DNA from 3 places in the Nonomuraea sp. NPDC048881 genome. Region 2 is predicted to be linked to each of the others. Evidence: riboswitches for the same ligand, from Rfam matches in the RefSeq annotation. Region 2 holds a riboswitch; each other region holds the start of a gene.

Region 1 (4,573 bases), on a different contig from region 2:
GGACCATCCCACGGTGGCCGGCATCGGGCGCGGCGACCTGCCGGAGCCGATCTTCCGGTCCTGGCTGGAGCAGGACTACCTGTACCTGCTCGACTATGTGCGGGTGTTCTCCAGGCTGGCCTGGCAGGCGCCGGACGGGCATCTGGGAGACCTGGTGGATCTGGCGTACGCGACGTACCACGACGAACTGCGGCTGCATCGGTCGTTGTCGGCGGAGTTCGGGGCCGATCTGGACAACGCGGTGAAGGGGCCGGCGTGTGTGGCGTACACGGCGTTTCTGCTGGAGGCGGCGGGGTCGTACGGGGAGGGGTTGGCCGCGCTTTATCCGTGTATGTGGGGCTATTCGAGTCTTGGGAAGATCCTCGCCGAGAACCCGCCCGCCGAGCCGCGGTACCGGGCCTGGGTGGACACCTATGCCGACCCCGCGTTCGCGGCGCTGACCGTACGGATCGGGCAGATGATCGACGAGGCCGACCCCGACCCCGTACGGGCGGAGGCGCTGTTCGCCGAGGGCATGGCACACGAGCTCGCCTTCTGGGACGTGCCGTAGCTTTCTGGGGCGTGCCGTAGTCGCGTGCCGGTCCGGCGCGCGCCATACCCTGGGGGCATGCCGGAACTTCCCGAGGTGGAGTCGCTCACCAACTTCCTGCGCGAGCGGGCGGTCGGCCGTTCGATCGCCGGCGTCGACGTCGTCGGCTTCCAGGCGCTCAAGACGTTCGACCCGCCGGTCACCGCGCTCGGCGGGCTCACCGTCACGAACGTGTCGAGGCACGGCAAGTTCCTCGACCTCGACTGCGACGGCCTGCACCTGATCATCCATCTGGCCCGCGCCGGCTGGCTGCGCTGGCGCGACGACCTGACCGGCGCGCGGCCGGTGCGGCCGGGCAAGGGACCGCTGGCCGTACGCGTACGGCTGGCGCCGGACGACGACGGCCTGGCCCCCGGCTTCGAGCTGACCGAGGCCGGCACGCAGAAACGGCTGGCCGTCTACGTCACCGACAAGCCGGAGGACGTGCCCGGCGTCGCCGCCCTGGGCCCCGACCCGCTCGACGACGCCTTCACCGTCGAGGCGCTCAAGCGCATCGTGGGCGGCAACCGCACCCAGATCAAGGGGCTGCTGCGCGACCAGAAGGTGATCGCGGGCATCGGCAACGCCTACTCCGACGAGGTGCTGCACGCGGCGAGGATGTCGCCGTTCAAGATCGCCGCGACGCTGACCGACGCGCAGATCGCCGACCTGCACGAGGCCATCGTGACGACGTTGCGCGACGCCGTCGAACGGGCGCACGGGCTGGCCGCCAAAGACCTCAAGGCGGAGAAGAAGTCCGGGCTGCGCGTGCACAACCGGGCCGGCCAGCCGTGCGACGTGTGCGGCGACACGATCCGCGAGGTGTCCTTCGCCGACTCCGCGCTCCAGTACTGCCCGACCTGCCAGACGGGCGGCAGGCCGCTGGCCGACCGGCGGATGTCGCGCCTGCTCAAGTAGGGTCCCGGGCGCGGGATGATGGAGGCATGACCGTTCCAGAGATCGACGTCACCGCCGTTCCCGACGACGCCTACCTGCTCGACGTCCGCGAGCAGGACGAGTGGCTGGCCGGCCACGCCCCCGAGGCCGTGCACATCCCCATGTCGCAGATCCAGGGCCGGGTCGAGGAGGTGCCCGCCGACCGCACCGTCTACGTGGTGTGCCGGGTCGGCGGCCGGTCGATGCAGGTCACGGCGTGGCTCAACCAGCTCGGGCGCGACGCCGTCAACGTGGGCGGCGGCATGCAGTCGTGGGAGTTCGCGCGCCGTCCGATGGTCAGTGAGACCGGGCAGGATCCTTTCGTGGCCTGAATGCCCCACTGTGGCGGTTCCGCCGCCATTGAGGCATGATGAGGGCGCCAACTGCATAGTCGCGGGAGCTCGGGGCGCCGGGCTGAGAGGGCAGCAACACAGCCGCTGCCGACCGCCTGAACCTGTCCGGGTAATGCCGGCGTAGGGAGTGTGCGATGACGCATGTCGTCGACGAAGTTCCGCTGACCCTTGACGGCGCGCCCCCCAAGACCCTCGGCGTCCTCGACCAGGGCGCGCTCTGGGCCAACCTCGGTGTCAGCCTCCTCGGCTTCTCCGGCGCGCTCGTCCTGATCGATCCCCTGGGCAACGCGCCGCTCAGCCTCGTGGCCGCGCTCACGGCCGCCGTGGTCGGCAGCCTCATCGGCACGGCCATGGTCGGCCTGTCGGCCATCCCCGGCACGCAGACCGGGCGGCCGGCGATGGTGCTGCTGCGTGGGCTGTTCGGGGCGAAGATGTCGTACGTCCCGTCCGTGCTGAACATCGTGCAGATGCTCGGCTGGGGGGCCTTCGAGCTCTGGGTGATCGCCAAGGCCGCGAACGCGATCTTCGGCGGCGTCCCGTACCAGGTGTGGGTGGTGGTGGCGGGGGTGCTGACCACCGCGCTCGCCGTCTGGCCGCTCGGGTCGATCCGGCTGCTGCGCCGGTACGTGACCGCCGGCGTGATCGTGTCGCTGATCTGGTTCACCGTGTCGTTCCTGGGCGAGGCGCCGACGTACACGGGCGGGTCGTGGACGGCCTTCGCCCCGGCCGTCGACTACGTCATCGCCCTGTCGGTGTCGTGGGTGCCGATGGCCGCCGACTTCGCCAGGCACTCGCGTTCCAGCCGGGCCGCCTTCACCGGCGTCGTCGGCGGCTACACCGTCGCCCAGGTGGCCTGCCTGGCGCTCGGCGTGTACGCGGTGGCCATCGCGGGCGCCCAGGCGGTCCAGGCCGACGGCATGGTCGTGTTCCAGCCGTTCGTCGCGGCGCCGCTGGGCGCGCTGTTCTTCGGCATCCTGGTGCTGCGCGAGACCGACCAGTCCTTCGCCAACGTCTACTCCACCACCGTCTCGCTGCAGAACCTGATGCCGAAGGTGGACCGGCGGGTCGTCTCCACCGCGATCGGCGTGCTCACCACCGCGATCGCCCTGGTCGTGGACGTCACCTCCTACGGCGCGTTCCTCGGGGTGATCGGCGCGGTGTTCGTGCCGATGTTCGCGGTGCTGGCCGTCGACTACTTCGTGCTCGGCGGCGCGGCCCGCTGGAACACCGCCGAGGACGCGCCCTCGCGCTGGCTGATGCTGCTGCCGTGGGCGCTGGGCTTCGCCGCCTACTGGTTCACCACCTCGACGCCCACGGTCGCCGGCTGGGACGGCTTCTGGGCCTCCGCCCGCGAGGCCGTCGGCTTCACGCGGGAGCCGTGGATGAACGGCGCGCTCGGCGGCGCGCTGGTCGCGGCCCTGGTGACGCTGCTCATCGGCGTGCTCGGCCGGCGCCGCTCAGCGGCCCGCTGAGACCCGGCGTTCGACGTTGAGCAGGTGCTGCTTGGCGGCCACGCCTCCGGCGTAGTCGCCGAGCTCGCCGTCCTCGCGGACCACCCGATGACAGGGCACGATCACGCACACCGGGTTGGCGCCGACCGCGTTGCCGACCGCGCGAAGGGCGCGCGGCCGTCCGATGCTCGCGCCGATCTCCTCGTACGTCGTGGTCGTGCCGTAGGGCACCGCCATGGTCTTCTGCAGCACGGTACGGGCGAACGGCGTGGCCAGCGCGAGGTCGACCGGCGTGGCGAAGGTGCGCAGCCGGCCGGAGAAGTACGCGTCGAGCTCCCGGCGCACCGGGTCGAGGCGGCGGGCGTCGGGCCCGATGAACGTGCCGACCTCCTTGGCCACCCGCTCGAACACGGTGTTCTCGGCCTCGAAACTGCAGGCCGCGATGCCCTTGCCGGTCACCGCGAGCACCAGCCTGCCCACCGCGCCGTCGTAGGTGCCGAACGCGATGTCCGGGGGCCCCTCGCCCTTGTAGGTGCTGGAGGTCACTCTCAGCAGGGCATCGAGGTCGCTGCTCGACATGCCTCTCACCCGTTTCAGCCACCGGAATCTTCGTGAGCGCAGCGTATCGGACGGATCGCCCGTCAGACCCACCACGCCACGTGCACTATGGAGGTGTGGGATACGCATGGGTCGGCAGTGACGAGGAGATCGCTCGCGCCGTGCTCGCCGGGTCCCCCAACGCCGTGGTGGCGCTCGACCGCGACCAGAGCGTGCTGGTCTGGAACGCGGCGGCCGAGCACCTGTTCGGCTGGACGGCGGCCGAGATGCTGGGTCGCCGGGCGCCGATCGTCCCCGACGAGCTGGCCGCCGAGCAAAACGCGGTGCTGGAGCGCGTCCGCACCGGGGGCCAGGTGTCGCTGCGCACCAAGCGCGTCCACAAGGACGGCAGGCCGCTCGACCTGCGGGTGGACATCAACGCCCTGCGCATGGGCAACTCCGTGGTCGGCTACGTCCTGGCCCACCATCCCGCGCGGGCCGACGAGGTCGCCGGGCTGCGCATGGAACGCCGGGCCAGGCTGGTGCGCCGGCTCACCGACGTGGTCGGCGACATCAACTCCGAGCTGGAGCTGCCTGCCGTGCTCGACCGCATCTCGGCCAGCCTCACCGAGCTGACGGGCGCGGACGCGGGCGGGTTCGTGCTGATCGAGGGGGAGCGGCTGCGGCTGGTCAGCACGTACCGGCTGCCGGAGACGCTCAGGGGCACC
Region 2 (4,573 bases):
GGCACCCCGTCCGACAAAGCCCTGGAGACGCTGTACTTCCAGTACGGCCGGTACCTGCTGATCGCCTGCTCCCGCCCCGGCTCGCTGCCGGCCAACCTCCAGGGGGTGTGGAACGCGTCCAACTCGCCGCCGTGGGAGTCCGACTACCACACCAACATCAACCTGCAGATGAACTACTGGCCGGCCGAGCCGGCGAACCTGGCCGAGACGGCGGTGCCGTACCAGGAGTTCGTGGCGGGGCTGCGCGCGCCCGGACGCGAGACCGCGCGGTCGATGTTCGGCTCGGCGGGGTGGGCGGTGCACTCCAACACCAACCCGTTCGGGTTCACGGGGGTGCACGACTGGCCCACGTCGTTCTGGATGCCGGACGCCGCCGGCTGGCTGGTGCGCCAGCTCTACGAGCGTTACCTGTTCGACGGCGACGAGCGCCACCTGCGCGGGCACGCCTATCCGGCGATGCGCGAGGCCGCCGAGTTCTGGCTGGCCAACCTGTGTCCCGACGCGCGCGACGGCAGCCTCGTCGTCTCGCCCGCGTACTCGCCCGAGCACGGCGACTTCACCGCGGGCGCGGCCATGCCGCAGCAGATCGTCCGGGACCTGTTCGCCTGCACGGTCGCGGCCGCGCGCACGCTCGGCGTGGACGCCGAGTTCGCCGGACGGCTGCGCGAGGCGGCCGACCGGCTCGATCCCGGGCTGCGGGTCGGTTCCTGGGGGCAGCTCCAGGAGTGGAAGGCCGACCTCGACGACCCGTCCGACCGGCACCGGCACGTCTCCCAGCTCTACGCCCTGCACCCCGGGACGCAGCTCACCGCTCCCGAGCACCTGGCCGCGGCGCGCACCACGCTCGAAGCGCGCGGCGACGGCGGCACGGGCTGGAGCATGGCCTGGAAGGTCAACTTCTGGGCCCGGCTCAAGGACGGCGACCGCGCCCTGGCCATGCTGAGCGGGCAACTGCGCGCCAGCACGCTGCCCAACCTGTGGGACACACATCCGCCGTTCCAGATCGACGGGAACCTCGGCGCGACCGCCGGGGTGGCCGAGATGCTGCTCCAGAGCCACGCCGGCGTCATCGAGCTGCTGCCCGCGCTGCCGGCCGCCTGGCGCGCGGGCTCGTTCGACGGGCTGCGCGCCCGCGGCGGCTTCACCGTCGGGGTGACCTGGGCGGACGGCGTGCCGGTCGAGGTCAGGCTGTCGTCGGCGCGCGGCGGGACCGCCCGGCTGCGCGGCCCCGGCTTCGCGCTCGACCTGGAGACTAGGGCTGGGGAGAGCTGCGCGCTGTCGCCAGCACGCTGAACCACGTGCGGTGGGTGACGTTCGTCTCGTGCCAGGCGACCGCGAACCCGGCCGCGTCCAGCACCGCGAGCAGGTCGCCCGCGTCGCGGTGGACGAACCAGCGCTCGTACTCCGTCCGGTACGGCACCGGCTCCCAGCCCTCGCCGTCGCCCAGGGCGGTGGTCAGCGCGAGCACCCCGCCGGGGCGCAGCGCCGCGTGCCAGGCGCGCAACGTCGCCTCGGTCTGCTCGGACGGCACGTGCACGAGGGCCGCGGCCGACCAGAGGCCGTCCAGGGAGGCCGGCGACAGCGGCGGGCGTCGCAGATCGCCCAGGACGGTGGGCACGCCGTGCCCGGCGGCGAGCCTGGCCATCTCGATCGACAGGTCCACGCCCACGGTGGTCAGGCCGCGTCCGGCGAACCAGGCCGACTCGCGCCCCGGGCCGCATCCCAGGTCGGCGACCGTGGCTCCGGCGGGCAGGGCCGAGGCGAACCGGTCGCGGAAGGCCGCGAACGAGGGTGGCGGTTCGGTGAACTGCTCGTCGAACTGGCGCGCGATGCGGTCGTAGGTGGCGGTCGTGTGCGCAATGGGATCAGACATCCCCTTGATCCTGCCACGCGCGGGGTTATGATCGCGATGACCAACGCGGGAGCCCGGTGCGGACCGGGCTGAGAGGACGGCTGTCAGCCGCCGACCGCCAGAACCTGCTCCGGATAATGCCGGCGAAGGGAGTTTGCGCGATGAGCGACGCGCGCTTTTCCAAGATCTACATCGGTGACCTTCAGGTGCCGATGCGCGAGGTCAGGCTGTCGAACGGCACGTCGGTGCGGCTCTACGACACCTCGGGGCCGTCGCGTGCCGACCGCTCGGCGTGGGGCTCGCCGGTCACCCAGCTCGGCGCGGCGCGGCGCGGCGTGGTGACCAAGGAGATGGAGTTCGTGGCCGTCCGGGAGGGGATGACGCCCGAGTTCGTCCGGCAGGAGGTCGCGGCCGGGCGGGCGGTCATCCCCGCCAACGTCAACCATCCGGAGTCCGAGCCGATGGCGATCGGCCGGAACTTCCTGGTCAAGATCAACGCCAACATCGGCAACTCCGCCGTCACCTCCTCGATCGAGGAGGAGGTCGAGAAGATGACCTGGGCCACCCGGTGGGGCGCCGACACCGTCATGGACCTGTCCACCGGGCCGAACATCCACGAGACCCGCGAGCAGATCATCCGCAGCTCGCCCGTCCCGGTCGGGACCGTGCCCATCTACCAGGCGCTGGAGAAGGTGGGCGGGCGGCCCGAGGCGCTGTCGTGGGAGGTCTACCGCGACACCCTGATCGAGCAGTGCGAGCAGGGCGTCGACTACGTGACGGTGCACGCGGGCGTGCGGCTGGCGCACGTCCCGCTGACCGCCCGCCGCAAGACCGGGATCGTCTCGCGCGGGGGCTCGATCATGGCCGCCTGGTGCCTGGCCCACCACCGCGAGAGCTTCCTGTACGAGCACTTCGACGAGATGTGCGCCCTGCTGGCCCGCTACGACGTGACGTTCTCGCTGGGCGACGGGCTGCGCCCCGGCTCGATCGCGGACGCCAACGACGAGGCCCAGTTCGCCGAGCTGCGCACCCTGGGCGAGCTGACCAAGATCGCGCACGCGCACGACGTGCAGGTGATGATCGAGGGCCCCGGCCACGTGCCCATGCACAAGATCAAGGAGAACGTCGACCTGCAGCGCGAGCTCTGCGACGACGTGCCCTTCTACACCCTCGGCCCGCTCGTCACCGACATCGCCCCCGGCTACGACCACATCACCTCGGGCATCGGCGCCGCCATGATCGCCTGGTACGGCACCGCCATGCTCTGCTACGTCACCCCCAAGGAGCACCTCGGCCTGCCCAACCGCGACGACGTCAAGACCGGCGTGATCACCTACAAGATCGCGGCGCACGCGGCTGACCTGGCCAAGGGGCACCCGCAGGCCCAGGCGTGGGACGACGCCCTGTCGGACGCCCGGTTCGAGTTCCGCTGGGAGGACCAGTTCGACCTGTCGCTCGACCCGGACACCGCCCGCGCCTTCCACGACGAGACCCTGCCGGCCGCGCCCGCCAAGACCGCGCACTTCTGCTCGATGTGCGGCCCGAAGTTCTGCTCGATGAAGCTCAGCCACGAGGTGCGGGCGGGCATGGCCGACAAGGCGGCCGAGTTCCTCGGGAAGGGCGGCTCGATCTACCTCTGACCCGCGCGGTCAGCCCGGGAGCGTCTCGCCGCCGATCGGGGCCAGCACCTCGCCCGTGTAGTACGAGGACAGCCGGTCGGCGGCGAAGAACACGTACGAAGGGGCGATCTCGTCGGGGTCGGCGGCCCGTTTCATCGGCACCTGCGCGCCGAACTTCGCCACCTTCTCCTCCGGCATCGTGGCCGGGATCAGCGGCGTCCAGACCGGGCCGGGGGCGACGGCGTTGATCCTGATGCCGCGCTCGACCAGGTTCTGGGCCATCGAGTAGGTGAAGGCGTTGATCGCGCCCTTCGTCGCGGCGTAGTCGATGAGGGTCTTGTTGCCGCGCAGGCCGTTGATCGAGGAGGTGTTCACGATCGCGCTGCCCTCCCGCAGGTGCGGCAGCGCGGCCTTGGTGACGCGGTAGTAGCTGTGGATGTTGACCGCGAACGTGTGCTCCCACTGCTCGTCCGTCAGCTCCTCCAGGGAGTCGACCGGCGCCTGGTAGGCCACGTTGTTGACCAGGACGTCCAGGCCGCCCAGCTCGGAGACCGCCTGCTCCACGACCGTCGCGCAGTGGTCGCGGTCGCCCAGGTCGCCGGGCAGCAGCACGCACCGCCGTCCCTCCTGCTCGACCAGGCCGCGGGTGTGGTTGGCGTCGTCGTGCTCGTCGAGGTAGGCGATGGCGACGTCCGCGCCCTCCTTGGCGAACGCCACCGCCACCGCCCGGCCGATGCCCGAGTCGCCACCGGTGATCAGCGCCTTCTTGCCCGCCAGCAGGTCCCTGCCCTCGTAGCCGCGCATCTCGTCGCGCGGCTCGGGGGACATCTCGTCCGTACGGCCCGGGTACTGCTGGGTCTGGGGTGGTGGTGTCTCCGGCATGTCCGGCGATCTTCCCCTGACGGGGTATCGGTAACGTCATGCTTCGCCCAGATCCGCCCTTTCCGCAGAGCCGCGGCGGTCAGCCGGCGATGGCCGCGCGCCGGAACAGGTCCGCGGGCATCTCCTCGTCCAGCCTCCAGGTGACGGCCATCGGGCGTTCGCCCTTGTGCTCGACGTAGCGGGCGGTGCCGTGGAAGACATACGGCTCGGGGTGGCGAAG
Region 3 (4,573 bases), on a different contig from region 2:
CCCAGCTCCATGGCCAGGGCGGCGTCGCTGGCCGTGCCGATGCCGGCGTCGAGGATCACCGGCACCCCGGCGGACTCCACGATGAGCTCGATGTTGTGCGGGTTCCTGATGCCGAGCCCCGAGCCGATCGGCGCGCCCAAGGGCATCACCGCCGCGCAGCCGGCCTGCTCCAGCCGCCGCGCCAGCGCCGGGTCGTCGCCGATGTACGGCAGCACCACGAACCCGTCGGCCACCAGCCGCTCGGCCGCGTCGAACGTCTCGATCGGGTCGGGCAGCAGCGTGCGCTCGTCGGCGATGACCTCAAGCTTGACCCAGTTCGTCCCCAGGGCCTCGCGGGCCAGCCGGGCCGTCAGCACGGCCTCGCCCGCGGTGAAGCAGCCCGCGGTGTTCGGCAGCACCTTGATGTCGCGGCGGCGCAGCACGTCGAGGACCGAGCCGCGGGCGCCGGGGTCGAGCCGCCGCATGGCCACCGTGGTCAGCTCGGTGCCCGAGGCGACCAGGGCCTGGTCGAGCACCTCCAGAGAGGGCGCGCCGCCGGTGCCCATGATGAGCCGGGAGGCGAACTTCTCCCCGGCGATGATCAGCTCATCCACCCTGCACCGCCGTCAGCACCTCGACGCGGTCGCGGTCGCCGAGCGCCGTCGTCTCCCACGAGCTCCGCGTCACCACCTCGTCGTTCACGGCCACGGCCACGCCGGTGGTGGCGGTGGTCAGCGTCCGTACGGCCTGGGCCACGGTGGTGCCGTCGGCCACCTCGTGCGCGGCGCCGTTGATCGTCACAATCATGAAATATCCCGAAATCTCGCGGGCGAGCACAGCGCGGCCAGCTCGCCCTCCTCACCCGTCAGAATCCCCGCGCCCGTCGAAACCTCCGCCACCCGAGCCGCTGCCTGGGCCGCCGTCTGCATGCCTGTCCGGCCCGCCGTCTGGCCCGCCGTCTGTGTGGCCGTCTGGGCCGTCGTCGGGGCCGCCGCCGGGGACGCCGTCGTCGTGGACGGTGTCAGCACCGCCGACGTGACCAGGACCGCCGTCAGGGGGGCCAGCAGCACCCCGCCCCGGTGGTGGCCGGTCGCCAGCACCAGCCCGGGGACCTCGCCCGCCCCGATGATCGGCAGGTTGTCGGGGGTGCCCGGACGCAGCCCGGCGACCACGTCGGCGACCTCCAACTCGGTGACGCCCGGCACCAGCTCCCTGGCGTCGCGCAGCAGCTCGTAGAGCCCGCCCGCGGTCACCCGGGTGTCGAACCCCAGCTCCTCCTGGGTCGCCCCGAGCACCAGCTCGCCGTCGCCCCTGGGGACGAGGTAGACGGGCGCGCCGTGCACCATCCCGCGTACGCACCGGCCGAGCAGCGGCTGCGGCGAGCGCAACCGCATGATCTGCCCCTTGACCGGCCGGACGGGCACGTCGGCCAGCTCCCCGCTCCACGCCCCGGCGGCCAGCACCACCCGCTCGGCCGCGATCTCCGGCACCGCCGGCTCAGGCTGACCGGGCACGGCCTCAAGCCGCACCCCCCTCACAGCACCGGTCACAGCTCCCGCCACAGATCCTGCCGCACGGCCTGTCCCAGCACCGGTTCCAGCACCGGTTCCAGAGCCGGTTCCAGAGCTGGTCCCAGCGCCGGTCGCGGCGGCCGGAGCGGCGTCGCCGTCGCGCAGCAGGCCGGTCACCCGCGCCCGCACGACGGGCACGCCCAGCCGGTCGAGCGCGGCCAGCAGCGCCGCCGTGACCCGGCGCGGATCGACCCAGGCGTCACCGGGGGCCAGCAGCCCGCCGCGCACCGAAGGGGCCAGCATGGGCTCCAGACGCCGGCACTCGCGCCCGGTCAGCCGCTCGACCCGCAGCCCCAGCTTGTCCATGAACGCCGCCAGGTCGTCGAGCGCCGCGAGGTCGTCGGCCCCGAAGGCGACGTCGAGCGTGCCGTCGGCGCGCAGGTCGAGCGCACGGCCGGCGGCCCCCTCCGGCCCGATCACCCCGAACGCGCCCCCGAACGCCTCCCCGGCCCTCGCCCCGGCCCCGCGACCGGGACCGCCGCTCAGCCCCGTGCCGAGACCTGCCCCAGAGCGCGCCCCGAGATCCGGGCCGAGGCCCGCGTCGGCGGCCAGTTCGGCGGCGAAGGACGGCCATCGGCTCAGCGAGGCGGCCCCCAGCCGCAGCAGCGGCTCCTCGGTGTAGGCGACCTCGCTGACGGGCGCCAGCATCCCGGCCGCCGCGTAGGACGCCCCGCGCCCCGGGGCCGGATCGACCACCGTGACGGGCAGCCCCTCGCGGGCCAGCCGCCAGGCGATCGACAACCCGACGACCCCGCCGCCCACGATCACATTCATCCGCGCTCCCTTCGCCGGCATGATCCGGATCAGGTGTCTTGCGGTCGAAGGCCCGCTCAAGCCTTCCTCTCAGCCCGGTGACGGCCGGACTCCCGCGCGTCTTGCGCCTCCAGCCTACGGCCTCGGCGCGACGTGCCGGCACCGCCCCCGTTATGGTCATGAACGTGAACCATGTCGTAGTGGTGGGAGCGGGCCTGGCCGGGCTGCGCAGCGCGGAGGCGCTGCGCGGGCGCGGCTTCACCGGACGGATCACGCTGATCGGCCAGGAGCGCCATCGGCCCTACGACCGTCCGCCGTTGTCCAAGGCCGTGCTGTCCGGCGCGGCCGACTCCAGCTTCCTGGAGGCCGACCTCGACGCGCTGGAGGTCGACTTCTGGCCAGGGGTCACCGCCAAGGCCCTGCGCGAGGGCGTCGTGGAGACGACCGAGGGCGAGCTCGGCTACGACGGCCTCGTGATCGCCACCGGCACCGAGCCGATCACCGTGCCCGGCGACGGCCCCCAGCACGTCCTGCGTACCCTCGACGACGCCCACGAGCTGCGCGCCGGGCTCGTGGCCGGAGCCCATGTGGCGATCATCGGCGCCGGCTGGATCGGCGCCGAGGTCGCCACCGCCGCCCGCAAGGCCGGCTGCTCGGTGACCGTGATCGAGGCCGGCCCCGCCCCGCTGGCCAACGCCGTGGGCCCGGAGATCGGCGCCCGCACGCGACACTGGTACGACGGCATCGACCTGCGCCTGAACACCATGGTCGACGAGGTGGACGAGGGCGGCGTGCGGCTGGTGGGCGGCGAGTTCGTCCAGGCGCACGTGGTCGTCACGGGCATCGGCGTGCGCCCGGCCGTCGAGTGGCTGGCCGGCTCCGACATCGACCTGCACAACGGCGTCGTCACCGACGAGCACCTGCGCACGTCCATGCCGAACGTGGTCGCCGCCGGCGACTGCGCGGCCTGGTGGTCGCGCCGCTACGGCGTCCGGCTGCGCGTCGAGCACTGGGACACCGCGCTCGGCTCGCCCGAGGTCGCCGCCGCGACCCTGCTGGGGGAGGAGGCCGTCTACGACCCGGCCCCCTACTTCTGGTCCGAGCAGTTCGGCCACATGGTCCAGTACATCGGCCACCACCCCTCCGGCGACCGCCTGCTCTACCGGGGCGAGCCCGAGGGCAAGTGGTCGGCCGTCTGGCTGACGTCCGGCGACACCCTCGCCGCCGTGCTCGCCGTCGACCGGCCCCGGGACTACGTGCAGGGCCGTAGGATCATCGAAGGCGGGCATCGCCTCGACACAGAACGCCTGGTAGATCCAGAGGTCCCCCTACGGGATTGTGTTGTTTGAGCAAGGACGGCATGTGGTAGTTGTGGTTTCGTGACGCTTTCTGTTGCACAGATCGACCGGGAGACCGACCAGCTCGTCGACGAGTGGCTCACTCTCCCCGAAGTGGCCTCACGCCTCGACCTCTCGATCGGGCGGGCCAAGCAACTCCTCAAGGACCACAAGCTGCTCGGCGTGCGCCGTGGCGGCGGCGGGCCACAGGTTCCCGCGGTGTTCCTCGACGGGAAGGACGTGATGAAGGGCCTGCCCGGCACACTGACCGTGTTGCAGGACGCCGGCTACGACGACATCGAGTCGCTGCGCTGGCTCTTCACCCCAGACGAGTCCCTGCCGGGGTCGCCCATCGAGGCGATCAAGGCCGGCCGTCACACGGAGGTCAAGCGGCGTGCCCAGGCCCTCGCTTTCTGAGGCCCGCCTCTATCTCTGCACCGACGGCCGCCGCGACCGCGGCGACCTGGCAGAGTTCCTCGACTCGGTGCTGGCCGGCGGCGTGGACATCATCCAGCTGCGGGAGAAGGGCCTGGAGGCACGCGAAGAACTCGCGCTCCTGGAAGTCTTCCGCGACGCCTGCGACCGGCACGGCAAGCTGCTGGCCGTCAACGACCGGGCGGACATCGCCTTCGCCGCCCGGCCCGACGTGCTCCACCTGGGGCAGGACGACCTTCCCGTGACGGTCGCGCGAGAGATGCTCGGCGACGACATCGTCATCGGCCGGTCCACCCACTCCGTCGCCGAGGCGTCCGCCGCGGCCGTGGAGGAGGGCGTCGACTACTTCTGCTGCGGCCCGATCTGGCCCACGCCGACCAAGCCGGGCCGCCACGCGCCCGGCCCGGCGCTGCTGCGGCACGCGGCCTCACTGGGACCGGCCCCGGGGGCGGCCGCGCCGCGGCCGTGGTTCGGGATCGGCGGCATCGACCTCACCAA

Evidence for each region. Region 2 has a riboswitch for thiamine pyrophosphate ahead of thiC (phosphomethylpyrimidine synthase ThiC). Riboswitches for the same ligand answer to the same signal wherever they lie in the genome.
Region 1: another riboswitch for thiamine pyrophosphate. It lies ahead of AB0C33_RS22350 (cytosine permease); the one in region 2 lies ahead of thiC (phosphomethylpyrimidine synthase ThiC).
Region 3: another riboswitch for thiamine pyrophosphate. It lies ahead of AB0C33_RS31005 (FAD-dependent oxidoreductase); the one in region 2 lies ahead of thiC (phosphomethylpyrimidine synthase ThiC).

Annotation. Positions count from the first base shown of each region.
Region 1 is NZ_JBEZGC010000006.1:88,885-93,457, reverse strand. Features, by position in the region: gene AB0C33_RS22365 (TenA family protein) at 1-550, shown strand, start outside; gene AB0C33_RS22360 (DNA-formamidopyrimidine glycosylase family protein) at 608-1,486, shown strand; gene AB0C33_RS22355 (rhodanese-like domain-containing protein) at 1,513-1,836, shown strand; TPP riboswitch at 1,888-2,001, shown strand; gene AB0C33_RS22350 (cytosine permease) at 1,992-3,329, shown strand; gene AB0C33_RS22345 (methylated-DNA--[protein]-cysteine S-methyltransferase) at 3,315-3,887, opposite strand; gene AB0C33_RS22340 (ATP-binding protein) at 3,983-4,573, shown strand, end outside.
Region 2 is NZ_JBEZGC010000001.1:717,445-722,017, forward strand. Features, by position in the region: gene AB0C33_RS03385 (glycoside hydrolase family 95 protein) at 1-1,293, shown strand, start outside; gene AB0C33_RS03390 (class I SAM-dependent methyltransferase) at 1,253-1,873, opposite strand; TPP riboswitch at 1,909-2,021, shown strand; gene thiC (phosphomethylpyrimidine synthase ThiC) at 2,014-3,492, shown strand; gene AB0C33_RS03400 (SDR family oxidoreductase) at 3,502-4,353, opposite strand; gene AB0C33_RS03405 (DUF3427 domain-containing protein) at 4,433-4,573, opposite strand, start outside.
Region 3 is NZ_JBEZGC010000009.1:300,835-305,407, reverse strand. Features, by position in the region: gene AB0C33_RS31015 (thiazole synthase) at 1-593, opposite strand, end outside; gene thiS (sulfur carrier protein ThiS) at 586-786, opposite strand; gene AB0C33_RS31005 (FAD-dependent oxidoreductase) at 783-2,324, opposite strand; TPP riboswitch at 2,314-2,430, opposite strand; gene AB0C33_RS31000 (FAD-dependent oxidoreductase) at 2,483-3,652, shown strand; gene AB0C33_RS30995 (Rv2175c family DNA-binding protein) at 3,683-4,057, shown strand; gene thiE (thiamine phosphate synthase) at 4,035-4,573, shown strand, end outside.